2 regions of the Pontibacter kalidii genome follow, and region 1 is predicted to be linked to the other one. Evidence: riboswitches for the same ligand, from Rfam matches in the RefSeq annotation. Region 1 holds a riboswitch; the other holds the start of a gene.
What was found. A riboswitch is a leader RNA that binds a small molecule or an ion and turns the genes downstream of it on or off. The one in region 1 is predicted to bind thiamine pyrophosphate.
Positions count from the first base shown of each region.

Region 2: it holds a riboswitch for thiamine pyrophosphate, as region 1 does, so the genes downstream of both, OH144_RS12790 (class I SAM-dependent methyltransferase) here and OH144_RS20310 (TonB-dependent receptor) in region 1, are expected to answer to the same signal.

Region 1 is NZ_CP111079.1:4,786,835-4,791,031, reverse strand. Features, by position in the region: gene OH144_RS20310 (TonB-dependent receptor) at 79-2,553, opposite strand; TPP riboswitch at 2,615-2,711, opposite strand; gene OH144_RS20305 (hypothetical protein) at 2,939-3,187, shown strand; gene OH144_RS20300 (aldose 1-epimerase family protein) at 3,366-4,197, opposite strand, start outside.
Region 2 is NZ_CP111079.1:3,050,611-3,054,807, forward strand. Features, by position in the region: gene OH144_RS12780 (thiamine phosphate synthase) at 1-491, opposite strand, end outside; gene OH144_RS12785 (AIR synthase-related protein) at 488-1,552, opposite strand; gene OH144_RS12790 (class I SAM-dependent methyltransferase) at 1,549-2,274, opposite strand; TPP riboswitch at 2,350-2,454, opposite strand; gene OH144_RS12795 (DUF2911 domain-containing protein) at 2,602-3,471, shown strand; gene OH144_RS12800 (class I SAM-dependent methyltransferase) at 3,559-4,197, shown strand, end outside.

The DNA of each region.
Region 1 (4,197 bases):
TCTTGAAATCCTGATACTGGCAACAAAGAAGCCCCACCGAATGGCGGGGCTTCTTTACAGAAAGTATGAATTTATACTTTAGAATTTCAGGCCAACGGAGAGCAGGAAATTGCGCGTGGCTTGCGGGTAGTAGAAGTTCTCGGTTGTCTGAGCGCCATCGGCAATGTAGCTGAAAGTATAGCCGTTGGCCGCGTACTTCTCGTTAAACACGTTATTCACCAGCAATCCTAACTCCAGCTCTTTCAGTACATTTTTAAACCCGATGTTATAGCGCAGGCGCAGGTCACCTACCTGGTAAGGCCGGATGATGCGGCTTTCGTTTTCAGTATTGTCGAGGTACTGCTTGCTCACCGTTTTGTAGATGAAGGCGGCACGCAGCCCTTTCAGCACCTCCACCTCCAGCTGGCTGGCAGAAATAAAGGCCGGGGAGAAAGCAATGGTCGTTTCGTTGTAGTTGTTCACGGCCTGGTCGCCGTTGTCGTAGTCATCAATAAACTCGTGGAAGCCTTTTATCTTGTTCTGGCTGTAGGCTAAGTTGGAGCTTAATTTGGCCGTGGTTCCCAGGCGCAGGGCACCGGCAAGCTCTATGCCCTGGCGGTAACTCTTGTCGATGTTGGTACGGGTATAGGCTCCCACATCGTTTATCTGGCCTGTCAGCACGAGCTGGTTTTTGTAGTTCATGTAGAAGTAGTTCGCCTCCAGGTCGGCCGTAAGCGGGTTTGCGCCTACCTCTGCCAAGGCCAGCTGCCCGCGGTAGCCCGCCTCTACGTTGCGCAGGGTCTCGTGCTTCGGCCGGCTGCTTGGGGTAGACTCTGTAAAGTCGTCGCGGACCGGTTCGCGGTTGCCCACCGCATAAGAGGCATACAACTGGTGCGTTGGCTGCAGGTTATAAGTGATGCCGGCTTTCGGGTTCACGAAAGTATAATCCACCTCCTGCTCTATATTTTCCAGGTCGTTGTCGAAACCCACGAACGCGTAGTTGATGGTGCGCACCTGTATATCTCCGAACAGATTCAGTCTATCGGTAAGGCCGTAGGTGGCTTTGGCAAAGATGTTGAAATCTGTTTTTTTAGCGTTGTTGTCGTAGTAACGGTCGCCCAGGTTCGAGGTGGAGGCATAGCGTGCCCAGATCACCTCCCCAAAATGGTCGCCGTCGTACGTGTTCCAGGCGCCGCCCAGGGTCGCGTTCAGGCGGGCGTTCGGGTTATACTGCAAGGCATAGGTCACCCCGTAAAAGCTGTTGTCCAGCCAGCGGCGGCGAATGATGTCCGACGACTCAATGGTGTCCCCGCCGATCTCCACGTTGGGCAAGCCGTAATCGGCCAGGTCGTCATCGGCCTTAAACTGCTCGTAGTAGCCACGCCCCAGGGTGTAATGCAGCGCTCCCGAAAAGGTCAGGCCCGGCATAAAATCATGCGAGAGGTGCAGCTGGTAGTGGTCTTGCTGGTAGTTGTCGGTTTCGTTGTCGTAGGTGTAGTAGTTGTACTTGCGGCCGGCGTTCAGCAGGTTCTCCTTGTCTGCTCCCTCTATCCAGTTGCGGTCTATGTAGGCCTGCAGGTCGGCGGCGTTGCCGTACACCAGGGCCTCCGGGGTGCCATACCACGCCTGGTAGGTCTGCTCTTTACCCGAGAAGGTGACGAACTTAACCGAGGTTTTATCGCCGTAATAGCCTCCCGAAAAGTACAGCGACTTCAGGTCGGAGAAGGCTCTGTCAATGTAGCCATCCGACTTGATGCGCGACAGGCGGCCGTCAAAAGCAAATTTCCCGTTGATCAGGCCCGTGCCGAAGCGTACGTTGTTTTTCCAGGTGTTAAAAGAGCCATAGCTGTTATCAGTTTCGGCATAGGCCTCGCGGCGCACTTGCTGGGTCTGGATATTTATACTTGCCCCGAAGGCACCGGCTCCGTTTGTAGAGGTGCCCACACCGCGCTGCACCTGAATATCTTCTACAGACGACGCAAAGTCAGGCATGTTCACAAAGAAAGTACCGTGGCTCTCCGAGTCGTTAACCGGGATGCCATTCACCGTTACGTTGATGCGCGTGATATCGGAGCCCCGGATGCGGATGCCGGTATAGCCCACGCCTGCGCCGGCATCAGAGTTTACCACCACCGATGGCACCTGCTCGAGCAGGTATGGCAAATCCTGCCCAAAGTTGCGCTCGGCTATCTCCTGTTGTGTTACGTTGGTAAAAGTGGTGCCGGTGGTCTGGTCGGCGCGGGTGGCCTGCACAATTACCTCGCTTGCCTGCTGGGCCTGCGGCTGCAGCTGTATCTGCACCTGCTCGTCCTGGGCCAGGTTTATACTTACCTGCCGCTGCTCAAAGCCCAGAAAACTCACCCTTAGCGTGTAGGTGCCGGCCGGAAGGTTGGGAAAAGAGAATGTGCCGCCGCTGCCGGTGGCCGTAGCGGTGTTGGCCCCTTGCAGCACGACGGTAGCACCGGCCAGGGACTCGTTTGTGTCGGCATTGCTCACACGCCCGCTCAGGGTATGCTGCGCCAACAGTTGCATTGGCAGTACAATCGCTGCCAGCGCAATTAAAAAGCTTTTCATTGGTTATAGAAAAAGAAAATGGTGAAACATACAGACATGCCAGGGGTAGGCAGCCTGCTACTTTGTTTCCCGAACCTCTCCCTTCGCCGGCATTACCCGGATCAGGTTCTATGGGTATGATCTCAGCCCGTAATCTTTGGGCACCCCTGAGTACGGGCAAAGGTATGTCGCTTTCTCTTCTAAACCAAAACAGGATTGATTTATACTTCAGCAACCCATAACACAAGCTTGGCGGCTCCTGCTAAATTTTACCTCTGGCAGATAACCACTTAGCCTGAAAGTACGTTCTAAAGCTTAAAAGGGCACTATAGTTTTTACCTTTCGTAAACAAGCTTTTTGCCGCGCCGAGAGATCAGCAGAAGTTGAAAAATAAAAGAGAACCGTGATGATGATCAGCATATTGTATACAGTAGCCTTGCTAACCATACTGGCATATTATGCCTTTTCCCCACGCACTAAATTCAACCGCCCCCCATCTACCGACAACGACGATGATGGAGGCGAGCCTTTAGGAGATGACTTGCCAGATCTGGACCTTCCACCAGGCATATCACTTCCTGTAAGCGACTTCGAACCGAAGTATGACATCAGGAAGATTACGGTTCCGAAATTCCCGGAGCCATCGCTGCACTAGGTCCTAAGCTTTTCAATCAAAAAGCCCCGCTATGTTGAAACATAACGGGGCTTTTTGATTGAAAAGCTTAGGGAGTTTAGGAGTTGGGGAGGTAGAGAGTTTAGGAGTTAGGCGTGATTTATCGTACTCAACATCTAGTAGCGAGAATCTAATAACGAACAACCAATAACGACTGTGCTTACAGCACCGTGATGGTATAGGTGCGGGCGAAACTCTGCTCCGGGGCCAGTTGGTTGATACCCTCCTTCTCGGTGATGTCACCGCTCTCGCCTACCCTGCCGGCAATGCCGCACCAGGGCTCAATGCACACGTAGCGTGGGTGCTCCGGCTTACCCCAGATGCCCAGGTACGGGAAGCCCTCAAACTCCACCTCCACCCTGCGTGCGTTCCTGTGGCTACCCAGCACCACCTTCTCCGACTGCACCTCCTTAAATACCAGCGCATCTTTGTAGAAGTAGCTGCTTTTCAGGGGCAGCACCCGCTCCTGCTCCATTACCGCCTCGGTGTCGCCGTTCTGCAGGCCATCCTCACTCAGCAGATGGCGGTGCAGTGTTTCCTTTTTCTCAAACTCGATGAAGTAATCCTCATACGACTCGTTGGGGTAAAAGGGCACATTAAAACCTGGGTGGCCACCAACAGAGAAGTATAAATTCTGCTTGCCTGTATTGGCGATGTGGTAGGTAACCGAGAGCTTGTTCCACTCCAATGTATAGGCGATCAGCAACCTGAACTCAAACGGGTACTGCTGCAGCGTCTCCTCGTCCTCGGTCAGCTGGAAAACCAGCTTGTCGTGCTGCTCCTCCACCAGCTTGAACTCCTTGCGGCGGGCAAAGCCGTGGCGCTTCATGCCATACTTTTGCCCCTCGTACGTGTACTGCTGCCCCGGTAGCTCCCCCACAATCGGGAAAAGGTTGGGCGCGTGGCCTGTCCATACCTGCGGGTCGGCCTGCCAGATAAACTCCAGGTTCTCATCTTTCTTGATGAAGTGGTGCAGCTCGGCGCCCAGCGTG
Region 2 (4,197 bases), 1.7 Mb from region 1:
ATCTGTGTCATTTCTCTGGCTTCCCTGATCGTTTCCGGTCGTACTAGCTCACAGCTGCCCGCCGAGGACGAAGGAAACACCGCACAGAAGGATACATAGTCGAGTTGATTTTCGGTGGCCCAGCGTATCACGTCCAGGTTGTTGCTGCAGGTAATTCCGGTGATAAAATCTCGCCCAACTGCAGCTTTCATGCCTTCAAGGTTCTCCGGAATATCATCAAAATGAACACCCGACAGTTCCGTGTCTTTCAGCAACTCCCACTCTTCGTTTATCAACAAAGGCACCTGATAAGCACCGGCAAGATCGACTAAATCTTTGATGAGGGCTTTTTTATCAGCAGCGCTGTAGTCAGCTGGCCAGTTATTCCAGATCTGCAGTGCGCTCACGCCGCCTTCCAAGGCTTCCTGCACCTTTTGTAGCAGCACCACCTGGTTTATGCTTGGGTCCAGTACGAGGTAAATTCCACTGGTAATTTTGCTATTCTCTCTCATTTCCACCCTGCTTTCAGCGCTTTAAAAAATGCCCCCCAATAAGGATCTTTCCCATCGAAGGATAACTTGTTCTCTTCGCTATTCTCCACCACCCTGAAACCTGCTTCCCGCGGCAGCATTTCGCCGACTACCGTTGCCTTGATGGATTTGGCAGCTAGGTGACAGATAAGCTCCTGCTCTTTCCCTGGCTTTACAGCCATCACCATAGAGCCGGCACCAACACAGAAGCGGTGGTCGATGCCGAACAGCCGGGTTATCTGGAGCTGTGCTTCTCCTGCCGGAAGAGCATCGTTATAGATTCTGAAGCCACAGCCGGAGGCATTCGCCATCTCGCAGATAGCCCCTACGACGCCGCCCTCTGTCACATCGTGCATGGCTTTCAGCTCCGTATTGCTTTTGAGCACCTCCCTGGCAGCCAGGGCATCGGGCAGCGAGGAAGTTTGAAAGAAGTTCTCGCACCCATTCTCCCATACTTCACAGCCCAGTTTGTTCTTCACCGTTTCCGGAAAGCTCATGGCCAGGATAGAAGAGGAGACAAGGGCGGTTTCTTTCGTGACGACAAGTATATCTCCTGGCTCGGCCTTGTCGCTCGTCAGTATCTCGTTTAGAGGAGCCGTCAGAAACATGGTACCGCCACCCGAAATGGTGGAGTTCTGGCCTTCGATCTGCCCTGTATGGCCTCCGGTAATGGCTACGCCTATCTCCTGGCAAAACTGATGCATATACCCCCAGTACTCCCTGAATGCCTCCAGGGAAAGGCTGGTGGGCAGGTTGAGCACAAACTGCGCATACATGGGAGCAAAGCCCGTAGAAGCCATGTCATTGGCCAGCAAATGCACCGACAGCCAGGCCGACTCCTTCAGCCCGATGGAAGGTATAAGGGAAAGCGGATCGCTCGACACAGCCATTCCGAGATTATTGCCCAAATCAATAACAGCCGTATCTACCCCAAACCGGGGGCCAACCAGCACCTCCTCCCGCTGCGCCCCGCTTTGCGGCAACAGCACCTCTTTAAAAGTGGCAACGGCCAGCTTTCCGGAGTTGTCGTCAAAGGCGCTCATATCGCATCGTTTAGGCGTACGTACATACCAAAGAAATCGCCATAGGGCTGGTGCCACTGCTGTACCGGGAACCACTGGGGCAGGCCGGTTGCGGTCCATTCTATCGTATAGTCTCTCCCTTGTAAGGCTTCCGCTATCACCGCCAGCAGCTTTTTGGGCGTGTAAAAAGTGGCCGTAACGTAGAAAGGATTTTTGCCGAACATCTCCTGCACCCTTCTTCTGACTACCTTCGGGGAGTTGCGGTTCATCATGCCGAACACAATGCCATACTTGCCCACGCGCGCCGCCTCCCGAATCACCTTCACGGGGTCTTTGTAGTACTCAAAGGTGGTGATAAAGGCCAGGGCATCAAAGGTATGATCCTTGAACGGCATGTGGTGGGAGTCGGCCAGCACCAGGTCGCCGTCGAACAGATGCACGCCCTGCCCCAGCATAAAAGGCGAGATGTCGCCGCCACTTGCCTCTATCCCGATTTCCTTCCACCAGCGGGTAAAGCGGGTGGTGCCGCAGCCAAACTCCAGCAGTGTCTTTACACGTTCATCTTTCTTGATTAGCTGACCGATCACCTTTTTCTGCCATACTTCGGCGCGCTTGTAGCGGCCCTCATACCAGAGTTCGTAGGTGTCGGTGTGGTCGCGGTTAAAAAACCATTCTTCGCGGCCCTGCCACTTGCGCAGGTCGCGGGTTACCAGGTCGAATTTTTGTTGTTGCAGATTGCTCACAGCAGGTATTTTAGCGTTATAAAATAGCCTGACTGTTTAAGGCAGATAGGAAGAAGGGAATATACTTGTGCAAAGTACCCCATGAGGTTACAATTCCTACGCTGGCATTATCCAGATCAGGTTGCGGGTATCATCTCAGCCTGAGGACATTATAGTCGTCAAGCACCCCGTGTACTTTTGCTAAGGTATAAAACTTCGGAGAGAATAAAAAACAGCGCCACAAACAATGGCCAGTAGCTCCGCAATCATGGGTGCACTACTGGTTAAATTTTAAGATAATGTGTAATATTACACCAGCATCAACAAATTAAAACCTAATCGAAAACCATGAAAAAAGCACTCATCGGCTTTGCCCTGTCAGCAGCACTTATGCTGGGCGCAGGCGCTGCACAGGCGCAAGGTATAAAAATGCCGGCTGCAAGCCCGTCGCAGAAAATTGAGCAGGCCGTAGGCCTGGGAACCATCTCCGTGGACTATTCTCGTCCGGCAGTGAAAGATCGCCAGATTTTCGGCGACCTGGTGCCTTACGGCCAAGTATGGCGCACTGGTGCCAATGCCTCCACCAAGATCAAATTCTCTGAGGACGTCACCATTGAGGGAAATAAAGTGCCTGCGGGCGAGTATGCCCTGTACACCATTCCGGGCAAGGACGAGTGGACCATCATCATCCATAAAAACACCAAGCACTGGGGCGATGGCGGCCAGGACTACAACCAGGCCGAGGACCTGGTGCGCTTTAAGGTGAAACCGCAGCCGAACCCGCGTAAAGCAGAGTCTTTCACCATTAACTTTGCCAACCTTAAGGCTGATGCGGCAGATGTGGAGATCATGTGGGACAATGTGGTGGTGCCTTTCACGGTAAAAACTGATGTAGACAGCAAAGTGATGGCGCAGATAAACGAGCACGTGGTGAAAGGCACCAACGTGAACCCGAACCTGTATGCAGCAGCGGCGAACTATTACCTTGAAAAAGGCCACGACCTGAAACAAGCCCATGCGTGGATGAAAAAGGCCAACGAAAAGGATCCTAAATTTTGGAACCTGCACGCACAGGCTAAAATTGAGGCACAGCTGAAGAACTACAAAGCCGCCGTTAAAACAGCCGAGAAATCTATGGAACTGGCTAAGGCAGCCAATAACCAGGATTATGTTCGCCTGAACGAGAAGGCTATTGCCGAGTGGAAAAAGATGAAATAAAGCTATCTTTGCTTTTAACGTATAAAAGCCTCCGGGAGTAAGTATGCTTCCGGAGGCTTTTTTGTGGCACTATAACTTATAAACCTGTTGGAAGAGAAGAAGCATTCGGAAGAGCACCTGGGCCCCGCCCGGGAATACTGGTGGAACGAGGATTACCTGGAGCTGCTGGCTGAGCGCCTGTATATCCCCTACACGCAAACGCTGGTGGATATTGGCTGTGGCAAGGGCATGATGGGTTTTAAGTTCTCCAAATATATGCCCGACGCCGGCAAAGTATACGGCGTGGATTACGAGCCGGGCTACATTGCCGAGGCGCGGCAGCGGGCGCAAAGCGAGTTTGGCCACAAGAACATCGACTACGAGTTTAAGGTGGGAAACGCCACCGACATCCCCCTGCCCGACGATATTGCTGACGTGACGCTCTGCCAGACGCTGCTGATCCACGTGAAAAACCCGCAGCGCGTGATCCAGGAGATGATACGGGTAACCAAGCCGGGCGGCTGGGTGGTGGCCCTGGAGCCGAATAACCTCGTGCCCAACCTCATGTTCGACCGCTACGGCGAGACCGATTATAACGTGGAGGCGATGCTGGAGGTGCTGGAGGTGAAGCTGCGCATCGAGAAAGGCAAGAAAAACCTGGGCGAAGGCTTTAACTCGCTTGGCGACGTGGTGCCCGACCTCTTTCTGAAAGCCGGTTTGCGGGATGTGAAAGTGTGGATCTCGGAC